One region of the Rossellomorea yichunensis genome, then DNA from elsewhere that is predicted to be linked to it. Evidence: predicted binding sites of a transcription regulator. Region 1 holds the regulator's gene; the other holds the start of a gene.
What was found. The regulator Rex, encoded in region 1, represses fermentation and respiration genes when NADH is low (regulators of the CRP and FNR family bind a similar motif). The targets are predictions, from matches to a motif close to TTGTGAAATATTTCACAA.
Positions count from the first base shown of each region.

Region 2: the regulator Rex is predicted to act here: its motif matches at 6,323-6,340, upstream of RSX31_RS00175 (L-lactate dehydrogenase).

Region 1 is NZ_JAVYAD010000015.1:2,432-11,544, reverse strand. Features, by position in the region: gene RSX31_RS22925 (alanyl-tRNA editing protein) at 1-822, opposite strand, end outside; gene RSX31_RS22920 (hypothetical protein) at 887-1,039, opposite strand; gene groL (chaperonin GroEL) at 1,238-2,872, opposite strand; gene groES (co-chaperone GroES) at 2,926-3,213, opposite strand; gene RSX31_RS22905 (CPBP family intramembrane glutamic endopeptidase) at 3,542-4,285, shown strand; gene RSX31_RS22900 (YdiK family protein) at 4,282-4,488, shown strand; gene tatC (twin-arginine translocase subunit TatC) at 4,504-5,277, opposite strand; gene RSX31_RS22890 (twin-arginine translocase TatA/TatE family subunit) at 5,293-5,463, opposite strand; gene RSX31_RS22885 (redox-sensing transcriptional repressor Rex) at 5,518-6,195, opposite strand; gene RSX31_RS22880 (ABC-F family ATP-binding cassette domain-containing protein) at 6,385-8,331, shown strand; gene tsaD (tRNA (adenosine(37)-N6)-threonylcarbamoyltransferase complex transferase subunit TsaD) at 8,682-9,113, opposite strand, start outside.
Region 2 is NZ_JAVYAD010000001.1:25,818-34,930, forward strand. Features, by position in the region: gene RSX31_RS00135 (DUF421 domain-containing protein) at 1-591, shown strand, start outside; gene RSX31_RS00140 (alpha/beta hydrolase) at 653-1,390, shown strand; gene RSX31_RS00145 (YciI family protein) at 1,505-1,801, shown strand; gene RSX31_RS00150 (phosphotransferase enzyme family protein) at 1,837-2,856, shown strand; gene RSX31_RS00155 (hypothetical protein) at 2,853-3,056, shown strand; gene proC (pyrroline-5-carboxylate reductase) at 3,175-3,981, shown strand; gene RSX31_RS00165 (SIMPL domain-containing protein) at 4,077-4,730, opposite strand; gene RSX31_RS00170 (hypothetical protein) at 4,739-5,176, opposite strand; gene RSX31_RS00175 (L-lactate dehydrogenase) at 5,265-6,215, opposite strand; gene RSX31_RS00180 (GNAT family N-acetyltransferase) at 6,529-7,065, shown strand; gene RSX31_RS00185 (tetratricopeptide repeat protein) at 7,081-7,566, shown strand; gene RSX31_RS00190 (histidine phosphatase family protein) at 7,637-8,227, shown strand; gene RSX31_RS00195 (NCS2 family permease) at 8,254-9,113, opposite strand, start outside.

The sequences.
Region 1 (9,113 bases):
CAATGCCCTCTCTTGCTCTTTTTGCTTGGCGAGCATTCTCTCTACGGTCGGTACCATGTTTTCTTCCGGAGCCTGCAGCGCACCGGTGAGCTCTCTCAGTAGTCCATGCTTACGGTGTAATTGATTCAACACCCGGTCTCCGCATACAAACTGCAATCGGATATGGCCTTTATGCTTCTCCCAATCAAGGATCTTGATTGCCCCGACTTCACTAGTGGAACGTGGATGGGTACCTCCGCAACCGTTGTAGTCGAAGTCCGGGATGATAACCAGTCTGATCTCGTCGGTGACGGAGGGATGCTTTCGCAGTGGATAGTCCGGAAGTTCCGCTTCCGTTATCCATTTCGTCTCGATCGGCCTGCTCTCCCGAATGATCCGGTTGGCGAGTGCTTCTGCTTGTAGAGCGTCTGACTCCTTGATGTCACTTACGTCTAAGTCGATGGTCAAGAACTCTGTCCCGAGGTGAAAGCTGATCGTCTCATACCCTAATGTCTCGGCAAATGCGGCAGACAGGATATGCTGACCGGCATGCTGCTGCATATGATCAAAGCGGCGCTCCCAATCAACCCGTCCCTCAAAGACCCCTGAGATATCCTCGAACGGCGCTTCTATGTAATGACGGATCTCTCCGTTCACTTCTTCAACATTGGTAATCCGCTTGTCCTTTAATATTCCTGTATCATGGGGCTGGCCACCGCCTGTTGGATAGAAAGCTGTTTCTTCTAATAGGACGTACCAGCCTGAATCATCATGCTGTTGATCCTGCATGGATGTTTGAAAGAATTTCATATAGGCGTCTTGATAGTATTGTTTGACTGTCATCGGTAACCCTCTTTCTGAACTATTCTATCCATACTTTATCATAAGAGGGATGGTTAGAACCATTTCAGTCCCTTTGGTTCTTCTCAACTGAAATCGGTACCGTACCTACTTGTTCCCAGGGGATTTCCCAGCGTCTTTCGAATTCTTCCTTTGCCCTCTCGTCTTCTTCTATGATCCGTTCTACCAGTGTTCTTAGTTTCATGGTTGAGTAATTCACGTTATCACCTGCTTACATTTATTAGAAAATAGAAGTCACATGGAGCATACGTAAATAATCCCAGTTTGGATGTCTTTTTATCATACTTTTTACCTATCTGGTGAGTTTTTAAACGCTTCAACTCTCTCAGAACACAAAAAAAGTAGTCATTCCATAAGGAATGACTACTTTTATACTCCAGGAATCGGGGATGATGGATTACATCATGCCGCCCATTCCACCCATGCCGCCCATACCGGACATATCCGGCATGCCGCCGCCTTCTTCAGGAATGTCCGCTACCACTGCTTCAGTAGTCAGGAACATTGCTGCTACAGACGCTGCATTTTGAAGTGCAGAACGAGTTACTTTAGTTGGATCTACGATACCTTTTTCGATCATGTTGACCCACTCACCAGTAGCTGCGTTGAAACCGACACCTACTTCTTCCTTCTTCAGACGTTCTACGATGATAGAACCTTCGAGTCCAGCGTTGTGAGCGATTTGACGGATCGGCTCTTCAAGCGCACGCAGCACGATGTTGATACCAGTTGCAACATCTGCATCCGCTTCGATAGATGCTACTTTGTTGTATACGTTCACAAGGGCAGTACCACCACCGGAAACGATACCTTCTTCCACTGCAGCACGAGTAGAGTTCAATGCGTCTTCGATACGAAGTTTACGCTCTTTAAGCTCAGTTTCTGTTGCAGCTCCGACTTTCACGACTGCTACTCCACCTGCAAGCTTAGCAAGACGCTCTTGTAATTTTTCCTTGTCGAATTCTGAAGTGGATTCTTCTAATTGAGCACGGATTTGGTTTACGCGAGCTGCGATTTTTTCCGGATCTCCAGAGCCTTCTACGACAGTCGTGTTTTCTTTCGTAACAACTACTTTCGCAGCGCGGCCAAGTTGAGTGATGTTAGCAGATTTAAGGTCTAAGCCTAGATCTTCTGTGATCACTTCTCCACCAGTAAGTACCGCTAAGTCTTCAAGCATTGCTTTACGACGGTCACCGAAGCCAGGAGCTTTAACAGCAACAGCGTTGAATGTACCGCGAAGTTTGTTCACAACAAGCGTTGCAAGAGCTTCACCTTCAACATCTTCTGCAACCATTAATAGTGGTTTACCTTGTTGTACGACTTGCTCAAGAACAGGAAGTACTTCCTGGATGTTGCCGATTTTCTTGTCAGTGATTAAGATGTATGGATTTTCAAGAACAGCTTCCATTTTATCAGAATCAGTGACCATGTATGGAGATGCATATCCACGGTCGAACTGCATTCCTTCTACTACATCAAGTTCAGTAGTGAAACCTTTAGATTCTTCGATTGTGATAACGCCGTCGTTACCAACGCGCTCCATTGCTTCTGCAATCAGTTGACCCACTTCTTCGTCAGCAGCTGAGATTGCCGCAACCTGAGCGATTGAATCTTTACCTTCGATAGGCTTAGAAATCACTTTTAATTCTTCGATAGCCGCTTGAACCGCTTTTTCGATACCTTTACGAACGCCAACAGGGTTAGCGCCGGCTGTTACGTTTTTAAGACCTTCACGGATCATCGCTTGAGCAAGGACCGTTGCAGTCGTTGTACCGTCACCTGCGATTTCATTTGTTTTGCTTGCTACTTCGGCAACCAGTTTTGCACCCATGTTTTCGAATGCATCTTCCAGTTCAATTTCTTTCGCAATCGTTACACCATCATTTGTAATAAGTGGTGAACCGAATTTTTTCTCAAGTACCACGTTACGTCCTTTTGGTCCAAGAGTTACTTTTACTGCATTTGCTAATTGATCTACACCGCGAAGCATGGAACGGCGTGCTTCTTCGCTGAATTTAATATCTTTAGCCATTGATAAAGTCCTCCTCTTATTTAAATAAAGTATTTTTCATATACGAAGTTTGATTATTCGCCAACTACAGCCAGAATATCGCTATCACGAAGGATCAGGTATTCTGTGCCTTGGTATTTCACTTCTGTACCAGCGTATTTAGAGAAAATGATTCGATCGCCGACAGCTACCTCAAGAGCAACGCGCTCACCGTTGTCAAGAATGCGACCAGTACCTACAGCCATCACTTTACCTTCTTGTGGCTTTTCCTTTGCGGAATCCGGTAGCACAATACCGCTTGCTGTTTTTTCTTCTGACTCAACTAGCTCGATAACGACGCGATCACCTAGTGGTTTTAACAAGTGAAACAACCTCCTTGAAATTATGTAAATGATATTTATTAGCACTCGCTTGTTGTGAGTGCTAACACAACTATTATATTAATTAATTCGTTTTCATTTTGCAAGAGTCCTGCTTGAATTTTTTTTCGTCATATTTCTCTTTTTTTCACACCCTCCTATACTATGCCTCACTATATGGCTTTATTACTTAAGCCGGTTGAAGTGTGACAATTCTTACAAAACCCTTAGATTTGAACAGTTCCTATTTTCTTAGTAGAATTGTACAAGAGTGAGTTCAAGATGAAATGAGGTTGTTCCTCATCTAACAGGTGCTAAAGGAGATCATACGTTGAAAAAACATTTCGGATATATCTTAATTACCTATATTGTCATGCAGCTTTCAAGTATTATAGGCATCCCCTTATTATTAAAGATTGGTGTAGATGTGCTTGGTCAACCCGAAGAAACAGTTAAGAATGTTGTACCGGGATATTGGCTCGTGATCAGCTTTACGTTAACCCTGCTCGTTGTGTGGGGCATTCTAAGGAAGAGTGAAACAAGCACCGGACTTGAACGCACCGCTCCCATGAATGCAGGGGGGTCCATTGTATGGGCTGTAGTCGGGATCTTTATGGCGTTCATTGCTCAATCCGTCGCCATACAAGTCGAGTATGCGCTGGGAATTGAAATGGGATCTGAAAACACTCAGATGATTATCAGCATTATTGAAAAGGTACCGCTATCGATGATGGTAGCTGCGATCATTGGCCCTATATTAGAAGAGATTGTATTCAGAAAGATTATCTTCGGTGTCCTTTATGAAAAGATGAATTTCTTTTTCGCCGCGTTAATCAGCTCTATTATATTCGCTCTCGCGCACTTTGAGCCTGAGCATGTGATCTTGTACTCGGCTATGGGCTTTACGTTTGCGTTTCTTTATGTCAAGACGAAGCGGATCCTTGTTCCAATATTTGCCCATGTTGCCATGAATACAACGGTCGTTCTAATGCAATCTATCTATAAGGATGAAATTGAAAAAATGATCAACGAAGCTGAACAAATACAAGGATTTATTGGAGGATTATTTCTATGAGGAGATCACCATTATTCTCAGGCGTGATCTATCTCCTTCTCGGTGTGCTCTTCACATACTTTGCTGTGCAAAATGTACAGGATGATGGTTGGGGATTTTTCACTTATATGCTCGTCTTTCTGGCAACCCTTGATTTTGGTTCCGGGTTGCGTATGGTGATGCTGCATTTCAAAATCAAAAAGAAAATAGAGAATAAAAAATAAGGATTGATCATTTGATCAATCCTTATTTATATCCTCGAACTGTTCCATTTCAAGCTTTTGTTCTGCTTCTAAAACCTTTTTATATCCGATCTTAGAGATCCAAATACTGATTTCATAAAGAAGAAGCAAAGGGACGGTTACCATTAAATGCGAGACGATGTCCGGCGGTGTGATGAAAGCGGCTATGACTAACAATATGAAGTACGCCACTTTTCTCATTTGTGCCAGAAGCATCGGGGTAATAATCCCCAGGCGTGTCAGAAACAGCATAATAACCGGCAGTTGAAATAGAAACCCAAATGGAATGGTTATTTGAAAAAGGAAATGAAAATATTCATTAATTCCAATCACTTGTTGGATATTCAGATTGGTTGATAAACCCATCATGAATTTCACAACATATGGAAACAAAATAAAATATGAAAATGACAATCCACCTAAGAAAAGAATGACAGAGATCGGGATGTAACTAAGCGTTACCTTCCTCTCTTTCTCATATAAGCCTGGACTTACGAACGACCATACTTGAAATAGAATGATGGGTGATGTCATGATGATCGCAATAAACATGATCATTTCCATATAGATTTTGAGAGGGTCTGTAATCCGAAAGGCGTTCATCGTCAATTCTTTCGCTTCATCCGCGTGCTGCAAATATCGAATCAGCGGCTCCGCAAGAAAAAAGCTTACGATTACCGCTAACAAGAAGAAAACGACTACAAACATGAGTCGTTTTTGCAATTCTCCTATATGTTCATAGACTGTCATGTCTCTTTGACTTTGACTCATGGCGTTCATCCTACCCTACTTAGCTTTTTTACTATTATCGTCCTCATCATCTGCTAAGCCCTTTGTTGCATTTTTAAATTCGCGTAATGTATTACCAGCTGCTTTCCCTAACTCAGGCAATTTCTTTGGTCCAAAGATCAGTAAAGCAACAACTGTTATCAGTACGATACTACCTGCACCTAACATAATGAGACACCTCCTCTTTTACCATTCTATCATAACGTATATAAGGATCATTTTCTATTCGGATATGATTCCATCTTGTGACATTTCCGTGTCATCCTCTGAATAATGCTTTAAGAAGTATACCAGTGATTGAAGCTCGACTGCCAGATCAATATGATGCACGCGAATATGGTCCGGCACCGTTAATCTCGCAGGAGTGAAATTCAGGATCCCCTTAATATTAGAAGAAACCAATCGGTCTGTGATATTTTGAGCAGAAGAAGCCGGAACCGTCAGAATGGCCACTTCAATATCATGCCCCTCAAGACCCTCTTCTAAATCATCTAAATGAAAAACGGGTACATCGCTGATTTGTGTCCCAACCTTCTTTTCATCTACTTCAAAAGCCATTTCAATCTTAGTATTATTATTTTTTATGAAATTATAATGAAGAAACGCTGTACCGAGATTCCCTACACCTATCAGCACAACTTTCGTAATGGCATCTTGATCTAATGTCTTACGAAAAAAGGATAGCAGGTAATTGACATTATATCCATAACCCTTTTTACCTAACGCTCCAAAATAAGAAAAATCTCTGCGTATCGTGGCAGAATCAACCTTCACCGCTTCACTCAATTCTTTCGATGAAACCCTCTGCTTTCCCGACGAGTACAGATTCTTGATAAAGCGATAATATAGCGGAAGGCGCTTAGCCGTTGCCTGTGGAATTTTCGTTGTATCCTGGTTCATATTGTATTCCCCCACATCTATTCAAAACCTCTGATACCGCTTCCAAAATAGAAAGCATACAGAATTTAAAACTCTACTACCCATCATACACTATATTTTATCCTAAGTGTACGAAGATTAATAGTCGATTTATTGCCGTCCCCCTCCCAAATACGGTACACTAGCACTATGAAATAGAGGTGAAACGTCATGATTCTACTACAAGTGAATCAACTAACGAAAAACTTTGGTGCCGATAATATCCTATCAAATATTAAGCTTGAAATACAGACAAGAGATCGGGTGGCTCTCGTCGGACGCAATGGAGCGGGAAAGTCGACTCTTTTAAAAATAATTGCAGGTCATCTCTCCTATGATTCCGGAGACATCACGAAACCAAAAGGGGTTTCCATCGGATACCTGGCTCAGAATACCGGTTTGGAGTCTGATCTATCCATTTGGTCGGAAATGCTGACCGTCTTCGAGGAATTGCAGAGACAGGAAAAGCAATTAAGAACATTGGAGCAGCAGATGGCCGATCCTTCGGTGTATGAACAAGAAGAACTCTCTCAACGCGTATTAAAAGAATACGATGAGCTTCAAGTCAGGTTCAAGGATTCCGGTGGATACCAATATGAAGCGGATATTCGCTCTGTCCTTCACGGTTTGAATTTCGCAGATTTCGATTACGATACAAAGATATCCACATTGAGCGGCGGCCAGAAAACCCGTCTCGCTCTTGGGAAACTTCTTTTAACCAAACCTGACATTCTCATTCTTGATGAGCCGACCAACCATCTTGATATTGGGACTTTATCGTGGCTTGAGACGTACCTTCAAAGCTATGAAGGAGCCGTCCTGATCGTTTCCCATGACCGCTACTTCCTGGATAGCGTCGTCAATCAAGTGTATGAGATTTCCCGGAATCGAAGCAAGAAATACCACGGTAACTACAGTAAATACCTTGAACAGAAAGCAGAAGACTACGAAAAGGATCTCAAGATGTTCGAGCGCCAGCAACAGGAGGTCGCGAAACTCGAAGACTTCATTCAACGGAATATCGCCCGTGCTTCGACGACCAAGATGGCACAAAGCCGCAGAAAAAAGCTGGAACGAATGGACAAGATGGATAGACCCTTGGGTGATGAGAAATCTGCCAACTTTGCTTTTCAAATTGATCGTCCAAGTGGAAATGATGTTCTTCACGTTCAAGATCTTACCATCGGATATGGGCAAGACGAACAGATTTCATCTCACATCGACTTCTCTGTTAAAAAGGGAGACAGTATCGCTCTTGTAGGTCCAAACGGAATCGGGAAATCGACCCTTTTGAAAACATTGGTCAATAAACTGCAACCTCTGGAAGGAGCATTTAAATTCGGATCAAATGTTTCGATTAGCTATTATGATCAAGAACAAGCCGAACTATCTTCCAATAAGACCGTCTTAAATGAACTGTGGGACGAATACCCAATGAAAATGGAAAAAGAAATCCGCACTGTACTTGGAAACTTCTTATTCTCAGGGGAAGATGTCTTAAAGCCTGTTTCCACACTGAGTGGTGGAGAGAAGGCACGTCTGGCACTTTCCAAGCTCATGATGGAAAAAGGGAATGTCTTGATCCTGGATGAACCGACGAATCATCTGGATCTGGACAGTAAAGAAGTGCTGGAGAATGCCTTGATTGACTACCCTGGGACGATTCTCTTTGTCTCACACGACCGTTATTTCATCAATCGAATTGCTACAAAGGTTGTAGAACTGTCCAAAAAGGGGTCGACAGAATACCTTGGCGATTACGATTATTACGTAGAGAAATTACAACAGCAGGAAGAATTGGCTGCACTTGAGCGGATTGAACAAGGAGAACAAGTGTCATCACAGGTTACCACTCAAAAACAGTCCCACAAGATTGATAAAGAGGCGAAAAAGCTTGAACGTCAACGAAAACGCAGAGTAGAAGAAATTGAAGGTCTCATGGAAGCTCTTGAAGAAGACATTCAATTAAAAGAGGATCTTCTCTGTGACCCTGATATTTTTCAAGATCATGAAAAAGTTCAGAACATCAATGACTCCCTCACAAAAGCAAAAGAAGAGCTTGATTCTCTATTGGAAGAATGGACAGAACTTGAGGAGATTCTTCAAGAAGAACAATAATCCACAGGATTGGGGATAACTATCGAACCCCAATCCTTTCTTATTCCACATCATTATCCACAATTCAAATCCCGTTTATCCGTTATTAACAGAGGTTTTCCACATAATCCACAATTACAATGTAAGTTATCCACAGAAACTTCCAAATAATAGGGCATTCACACTAGAGCTTTTTCACATAGTGTACACATCAATTATGTAGTTACTAACATTTTATCCACAGTCTGTTGATAAAACGTATGTTCGTTCTTTTCTCCTCTCATTCACTCACAAGATATCAACAAAACCCGAGAACAATAACTGTACCCAATAAAAAAAGCTTAAACGAAGTTTCGTTTAAGCTTTCCCTTTTAGAAATTTTCGATATCAAGTCCAGGATGAGCATTCATATCCATGCTTCCTCTTTTTCCTTGTTCAAATAAAACCGTTCCAGCAGCTGCGATCATAGCTGCATTGTCCGTACAAAGAGATAACGGAGGGATGATCAGCTCCGCTTCCACCTCTTCAAACACTTCTTGAAGGGCAGCACGCAAGCCTTTATTCGCTGCCACTCCACCAGCCAGTAATACTTGTTCCACTCCATATCCCTTTACAGCTTTAACGGTTTTGGTCACTAACACATCAATCACACTGGCCTGAAAGCTCGCTGCCAAATCCTGTGGATGAATGTTTACTCCTTTTTGCTTCGCATTATGCAGCGTGTTAATAACCGCCGACTTCAATCCACTGAAGCTAAAATCATAGGAACCCTCTTCAAGCCATGCACGGGGCAAATCAAGATT
Region 2 (9,113 bases), on a different contig from region 1:
GTGGTCCTCGTGTTTGGCTCTGTTGTAGGAGCGGATATTGCAGATCCTGACATCAAACATATCCATACCATCGTCGCAATGATTTTAATCGGTATACTACAAAAGATCTTGACCAAAATGAAAACCTCTTCACGAAAAGTGGGTAAACTGCTTTCATTTGAACCTACGGTGGTCATTGAAAATGGTCAGGTTCTAAAAGAAGACTTAAAAAAAACCGGTTATACGATTGATAATATCCTGATGCTTCTCCGGGAGAAAGAAGTATTCTCATTGCAAGATGTGGAAATTGGAATCATTGAATCGAATGGGAGTTTATCGATTCATAAGATTCCCCCAAGACAAACGGTTACAGTGGAGGATGCAGGAGTGATGAAGCGGACGAGCCTTGCATTTCCTCTTATAGTAGATGGTGTATTGCATACGGGCGTTTTAGATAAATTAAACGTGGAGGAAAAATGGGTTCGGGATGAATTGAGAAGAGAAGGATTCACGGCAATCCATGAGGTATTCTATGCCTCTATCAATGTAAGAAAAGAAATCCATATCGTGAAAACATCTGATATTCACGCGTATCCTCATTTTTTTAACTGAGCATTCATAAAAGAAAAGAGCTGTAGGGTAGAGTATACTAAAAGTAAAAAAGGTGATCCCTGTGAAAAAGATACTCAAATGGACTGCCATTGTTCTTCTTGCAGTTGTCCTAATAGGTGGCATTGGATTTTACTTCTGGTCAGAACAAACGTATTCAGCTACAGAAGAATTAATAAAAACAATCAAAATCGAAGAGGATCCATTAATTGAAGAAAAAAAAGACTGGCTTATTTTTAACCCCGAGAAATCTAACAGCAAGGGACTTATTCTATATCCAGGAGCAAAGGTGGAAGTCGAGGCTTATGGGTATTTAGGGAAGTCACTTTCTGAGAAGGGGTACACAGTCGTCATTCCAAGGATGCCCTTTCATATCGCTTTTTTTGGTATAGGTGAATCTGAAAAAATCATAAACAGTTTTGATGAGGAGCTTGATTGGTATGTGTCAGGTCACTCATTGGGTGGAGTAGCGGCTGCTAAATACGCCTATGATCACCAAGATGAGATAAAAGGGGTGATTTTCCTCGCCTCTTATCCAACAAACTCAACTGATTTTTCTGAAAGCGATGTTCCTTTTCTAAGTATTTTTGCAGAGAACGATGGGCTTACTACAAAGGATGATATTGAAGAAAGTAAAAAAATATTGCCGCATGCAACGGTTTTCCACCAAATCGAAGGGGGAAACCATGCAGGCTTCGGAATGTACGGGAAGCAAAAAGGAGATCTTGAAGCAAATATTTCCCCAAGGGACCAGCAAGATGAAATCATACGGACGATGAATGCATGGTTAATGAAGAATTGATTTCATTATTATGAAAGCTGTTGAGCAGACTCAGCAGCTATTTTTGTATGTCAAGATAAAGGAATCCTGACGTACAAGGTAGTATATATAAATATAGAAGGAGGTTCGATTCAGATGGAATTTATCTATGTATTAAAGCTTATCCCGCGTTTACATAAAGAAGAAAACTGGATGACAGCGGATGAAGACATTGTTCAATATCACTTCCAGAGGCTAAAAGAATTCACTGAAGCAGGAGTGGTAATCCTTGCCGGCAGAACATTGAATGAAGAAGAAAATGCTTTTGGAATCGTGATTTTTGAAGCGGAAGATGCAGAAAAGGCTAAAGCGTTCATGAAGGAAGATCCTGCGGTAAAAGAAGGAATCATGACAGCAGAGCTGTTCCCTTACAGAGTGGCCCTTTCGAGATAGGAAATCAATTCTGAAATAGAGTAGGAGAAGGTACGATGGAAGAGTGGATAGAAGAACTTTTTACAGAGGAACTATTGGCTGAAGCTGCCTTACGATTTGGCTGTAATACTGCTCAAGCTAAGAAACTAGGAGACTTTGAAAACTATGTGTATGAGGTGCATAAGGAAAACATTCCCTATATCCTCCGCCTCACTCACAGTTCTCATCGGTCAGAAAGAGAAGTGGAAGCTGAACTGAAATGGATTAACTACTTACATAAGCACGGAGTTAATGTATCATTAGTCAATCATTCTGATAAAGGAAAGCTCGTAGAAGTCATCCAGGCAAGAAAATCGTATTTCTATGTGTGTTTGTTTGATAAAGCTCCAGGAAGTCCTGTGAAAGTGAATGATCCGTTATTCAATGAAGAACTATTTTATAAATGGGGGAAAATGACAGGACATATGCACAGGGTAACAAAGGCATATGGGGAGGATGGCATCCACCGTCTTCGCTGGGATCAGGACGATGTGCTGGACTATAAGAAATATTTATCTGAGGAAGACAGGTACATCCTTGATGCTGGTCAAAGAAACATGGAGGAAATTAGAAGCTTTGTGGAAACCAAAGACACTTTTGGGCTCATTCACTCAGACATCCATCCAGGGAATTTTTTTTACCATGAGGGTGATCTTCATGTGTTTGACTTTGACGATAGTACACAGTTCTTTTTTATAAGTGACGTTGCCATCCCTCTTTACTATTCCGTGTGGTGGAAGTTTAGGAATGAGAACTTGGATATCCGCAACCAATTTGGCGGTAAGTTTCTCGTTTCATTTTTAAAAGGATATTTGACGGAGTGTGAATTAGAAGAAGAGTGGGTAGAACGAATCCCCCATTTCCTTTTGCTCAGAGATTTAACACTGTATTCTGTTTTCCATAAAAAATGGGACCTTGAGAATTTATCCGAGGTCGAGGAGTCGCTTCTTTCACAGATCAGGGACAGATTGCTCCATGATGAACCAATCGTCGACCTGGACTACGGTGAAATTTTTGAAAAAGCGAGGGTAAAATGATTTGGGCACTGCTTATTGCAGGTGTGATCATCGGATTGTTAGTCCGTCTTATGAGGACGACCTTTAAGAGTGGATATGGGATGTCTGAGGATTTATTTGATCAGCCTCAGTATATGAAAACTTGCAATCATTGTCACAGGAAGATTCCAAAGGATTATCAAAAATCTCTTTGTCCCCATTGCGGGAAGCTGGTGGAATGATGGAAAGGTTTGAAGGATTTCTCCTTCGGGCCTTTTTTAATGACGTTTATTTTATATGAGGAGATAAATTTGGTATGATGCTAAAGACTGTTTACAAACAAACTGATGAGGTGAAGAAATGGATAAAACCATTGGATTTATAGGATGCGGAAATATGGCACAAGCGATTATGGGCGGTATATTGAAATCCGGTTTGGTGGATGAACATTCGGTTAAAGCGAGCGCCAGAACTCAGGAGACGCTGGATAAAGTAGCAGGGGAATTTGGAGTGGGGGTTACCAGTGATAATATAAGTGTAGCAGCCTTTTCGGATATTGTGTTTTTATCAGTGAAACCAGACCAATATCGGAGCATTATCGAATCGATAAAGGATTCCCTGAAAGAGGATGCCATCATCATTACCATTGCAGCGGGTATCACCATTGATTGGATGGAGAGTCAGCTTTCTGAATCAATGAAAATTGTCCGGACTATGCCAAATACCCCGTCTCTTGTAGGAGAAGGTATGACGGCCTATTGTGTAAATAATGAAGTAACGGAAGAAGACCTTGCAGATGTACAAGCGATTTTAGAAAGCTTCGGAAAGGCTGAAATGGTAGAGGAAAGCCTGATGGATGCCATTCCAGCAGTAAGCGGATCTTCTCCCGCGTATGTGTTTATGTTCATAGAAGCACTGGCTGATGGAGCGGTTCTGCAAGGTATTCCACGAAAGCAGGCTTACCAGCTCGCATCCCAGGCTGTACTTGGAGCAGCAAAAATGGTTCTCGAAACGGGCACTCACCCAGGAGAACTGAAGGATGCCGTTTGCTCACCAGGAGGAGCAACGATTGAAGCGGTATCAGCTCTGGAGAAGAATAATTTTAAAGGAGCCGTTTTAACGGCTATGGAAGCATGCGGTCGTAAATCGAAGTCTCTGGGAGAGTAAATTGGAAAGCATTTATTTTACGTTATTCTGAAGGTCCGTCCCTCTCTACTTTATTCAAACTGCCAAAGTATTTGTTTACTTTGGCAGTTTGTTATTTATCGGGTTTGGTATTCTACTGTCAAGATGGCTGTGACGCCGATTTGTCCTGGTTGCACGGTTGTACTTTCTTCAGCGGCTTTCACAAATCCAGTTGTTACAAAAGGGGTGACCATTGGGCTTGATTGCTCTGTGATGGACTTTGGCTGGGGGTTGAGCTGCTGCCCCGATTGGTTCGATAATGTGAGTGCTTTTTGGTATGCCTTTTGATATGCGGAAGTAAGGGCTAACTGATAGGATTCAATAGGATTTGAATTGACAAATTGAATGTTTTCTACCCGATTCGCTCCGCTTTTTATGGCATCATCCATAATCGTACCCACTTTTTCAATATCATTTATAGTTACGCGAAATACTTGGCGAACCTCATATCCTGTAAAAATTTGTTTCCCGTCCTCATAATTGTATTGTGGGAATACTTGATAGGTGGAGGTTTGGATATCTTTTTTTGACACACCGTTATTTAATAGTGATTGTAAGACTTGAGTGGATTGTTGTTGGTTCTGGTTTTGTGCCGCTTCAAGTTCTTCATCTTTAGTGACAACACCGATAGAGACAATGGCTTGATCGGGATCCACATAAAGTGTATGCTCACCAGTTACAGTAATCGTGCCATTGGTGTTGCCGGTTCTATAGTAAGGATATGAATACATGAGCAAACCTACACGCAAGTAAAGGATTCAATTTTATCTAAATCGATGCCGAAGTATACCCATGTGAATCCGATCCATCTCCACCCGGCAATGGAACGGCGCCCAACAAAGACAGGATAAAACCAGAAAGCATCTCTTCGTAACCAAATATACGTGTAACGGAATAAACATCTTCTGATGGCACCCGGGTCTACTGCAAAGACACTTGGTCCACCTTGTGTTCCTTGCATCACCGTTTTTTGTGGTTGGAAGTTCGGTGGTGGTCCGGGTGGTGGTTGATTTTGTCCGCCTTGCCCTCCTGCAGGTGGTGGTGAGCTTGGTGCGCCTTGTCCTCCCCCAGGAAAACCTGGAAAGCCACCACCAGATCCTTGACCTCCACCAGGAAAGCCGGGGAACCCGCTGCCTCCCCCAGGAAAACCAGGGAATAGTTGTCTGTGATCATACATAGAAGAACCTCCTCATAAAGAATTCTCTTTATCATATGAGGAGGTCCAATGGGCGTGCGTGTCTATTCATTTTAACGAAGGGAGTAAATCAAGAATCCATCGCTTTTTTCATCACATTTTTTAGCGTCTCTGCTGAGTGAGCGAACTGAGTTCTTTCTTTGTCATTTAACGGAAGCTCGACGACTTTTCTGATACCTTCACCATTAATGATGGCAGGGACACCGATGTATATGTCTTCCTGATCATATTCACCTTCAAGGAGGGCAGAAACGGTTAAAATGCTATTTTCATTGTTAAAGATAGCTTTGGTAATCCTGGCAAGACCCATGGCAATGCCGTAATAGGTTGCGCCTTTCCGTTCAATGATGTGATAGGCTGCATCTCTTACATTGACGAATATATCATCGAGCTGTTTCTGCACGTCATCCTGGTGGAGATCAATCAACTCACTTAAATGACTTGCACCTACAGTCGTGTGGCTCCAAACGGGAAACTCCGTGTCACCGTGTTCTCCCATAATATAGGCGTGAATATTACGTGTATCAATATCAAAATGCTCTCCGACTAAGTAGCGAAGTCTTGCTGTATCGAGGATCGTTCCTGATCCGATGACTCTTTCTTTCGGAAGACCGGAAAACTTCCAAGTTGCATACGTTAAGATGTCGACAGGGTTCGTCGCCACAAGGAAAATGCCGTTGAATCCACTATTCATGACAGAGTCTACAATGGATTTAAAGATCTTCACATTCTTTTCCACCAGGTCCAGACGGGTTTCACCCGGCTGCTGGTTCGCTCCTGCCGTAATCACGACCAAGTCAGCGTCCCTACAATCACTGTAATCTCCTGCAGATATTTTCATAGGGGAAGCGAATGCAAGACCATGGTTTAAATCACGTGCATCTCCATCAGCTTTCTCCTTATTCAAATCAATCATCACGAGCTCATGTGCGATTCCTTGATTCAGAAGAGCAAAGGCATAACTTGAGCCTACAAATCCTGTACCGATTAAAGCTACTTTGTTTGTGCATTTGATTGTCATACGTCATCACCTATCCACTAAATATTTGTGAAAAAATTGGTCACATGAATCTAACAATGGCCAGATAAAAAGAAAGTAATAAAGCCTTAAGTATATGAATTGAGATATTGTGAAATGGTTCACAATGAAATGATAACATGAAACACATTGATATTCTACTCTGAAATATAGCATAACATACATATTTGTGAATAAATTCACAAAATTGTCATACAGAGAAATGGTCCCAGTTCCTTCCCACAAATAAAAAAAGGGTTTTTTCTGATGTGTGATGAATGTATAAAGGAAGAGGAGAGGTATGGGAGGTGTCTGTATGAATGTCAGGAGTGGGGATTTATATATCCGTCGGTTAGAGGAGGGGGATAAATACACGTTGGCAAGGTGGTTGCAGGATCCCGTGGTGCTGGAGTTTTATGAAGGGAGGGACTGCCCATTCACTCTTCAGATGGTGGAGGAGAAGTTCCTGGCAGAGAGGGACGTCTTAGGTTGTCTGGTTGAGTACGAGGGAATTGAAATCGGTTATCTTCAGTATTATCAGCTAGATGAAGAAACAATGATACGATATGGTTACACGAATTTAGATGAAGTGATTTACGGTACGGATCAATTCATCGGAGAAGCGACATATTGGAACAGGGGAATAGGGACGAAACTCATTCGAGCTGTAGTAGAGTACTTGCTCAAGAAGGAGGGTGTCCACCGACTCGTGGTGGATCCCATGACTTGGAACACCAGAGCGATCCGTTGCTATGAGAAATGTGGATATAGTAAATCAAGAATACTGCGGGAGCATGAGCTTCATGAAGGCGAACATCATGATTCCTGGTTGATGGAGTTCATTCCCGAGTAAATGGGAGACTTTAAAATGAGTAGAAAAATAGAAGAAGCCATTGAATTGAGAGAATCGGGAGAATACGCAGCTTCCATTGAAAGGTGGAAGCGATTGATTGGGGAAGAACCAGATAATGGTTTTCTGCATTACCAATGTGCATGGAGCCATGACGCAATGGGACTCGAAAGCGAAGCTGTTCCTTATTACGAAAGTTCGATTCAATTGGGACTGGATGATAAAGAATTACAGGGCGCCTACCTTGGATTAGGGAGTACATATCGGACATTGGGAGAGTATGAAAAAAGCAAATCCGTGTTCGAGAAAGGAATAGGACGATTTCCTGAAAATAAAGCGTTGACGGTCTTTTATTCCATGACCCTCTATAATTTGAACGAACATAGTAAAGCAATGGAGCTGCTGCTGACGTGTATTGGAGAATCGTCACAAGAATCCACCATCGAACCTTATAAAAAGGCGATAACATTTTATGCTAGTCAATTGGACGTCGTGTGGAAATAAGAGTAGCTGTTCTGCATGACAGCTCTTTTTTTTGTGGTTGGAAAGTAAGAAGGAGTGAATGAAGTTGGCAATAACTCAACTGTATCTGGTGAGGCATGCTCACTCGAAATACACCCCCGAGGAATTAACCAGACCCTTATCAGACAAAGGTAAGGTGGATGCTGAGCATGTAACGGAATTATTAAAGAAGGAAAAGATTGATGCAGTATGTTCCAGTCCATATAAAAGGGCGGTGGAAACCGTTGAAGGGACAGCCCGCCATATTGGGCAGGGAATCAATTTATATGAAGAATTGAGAGAACGAACTCTCTCTGGAAAACCTGTTCAAAACTTTGAAGAGGCAATCTCATTGGTGTGGGAGGATCCTGCTTTTTCCTTGGAAGGCGGAGAGTCGAATCTCACCGCTCAAAAAAGAGGCGTACAAGGGATATTTAAGATCATTGAAGAATATAATGGGAAAAACGTCGTGATTGGAACACACGGTAATATTATGGTTTTGATCATGAGTTACTTTGATCCTCAATATGATATCAGGTTTTGGAGAAAGCTTGAAATGCCAGATATATATTGTTTAACTTTTGATGACAAAGTTCTAATAAGCGTCAAGAGAATATGGACACAACCAGCTGAATTTGCACCACAAAAAGACCGTTCATTATGAACGGTCTTTCAAGTATCTATATCGGGTCAATGAGGCAGGAATGCCAGCTGATAGAAGAACAGGACGGCAAAGATATAGACGAGTGGATGTACCTGCTTCCATTGCCCTTTTACGACTTTTAATAATGGGTAAGAAATGAATCCCAGTGCTATCCCTGTTGCGATGCTTGATGTTAACGGCATGCTAAGAATGATTAAAAAAGCAGGGAAGGCTTCATCTAATTGATCCCATTTAATATGAGAAATGCTCCCCATCATTAAGCTTCCTACGATGATTAGGGCAGGAGCTGTAATGGCTGAAATTCCTGATACGGCACTTACAAGTGGACCGAAGAATGCAGCGGCAATGAACAGGATAGAAACCGTTAATGTTGTTAATCCTGTTCTTCCTCCAGCGGAAACACCGGCTGAAGATTCAATATAAGCGGACGTAGGACTTGTCCCAAACATCGCCCCTACAGTTGTTGCAATGGAATCCGCAAGTAAGGCTTCACGTGCTCTTGGCATCGTGTTGCCTTTCATAAGCCCTGCTTGTTGGGCCACCCCGATCATCGTTCCTGTTGTGTCAAAGATAGTTACAAGTAAGAATGAGAACACAACGGCATATAACCCGTATTGAAAGACATCGGCAAATGCTGTAAGAGGATTTGCTACGATAAGTCCTTCTGGAAGATGTGGAAGGGCCACAAACCCTTCTTTAAATGATAATTCTCCTGTGAAGAATGCGACGAGTCCAGTGACTATCATTCCGATAAATAACGCTCCATGGACACGTAAGACCATGAGGATAAGGGTAACAGCCAATCCGATTAACGCTAGGATCGCTGAAGATGAATGAAGATCCCCCAGCTGTACTAAATTCGTTGGATGAGCTTGGATAAGTCCTG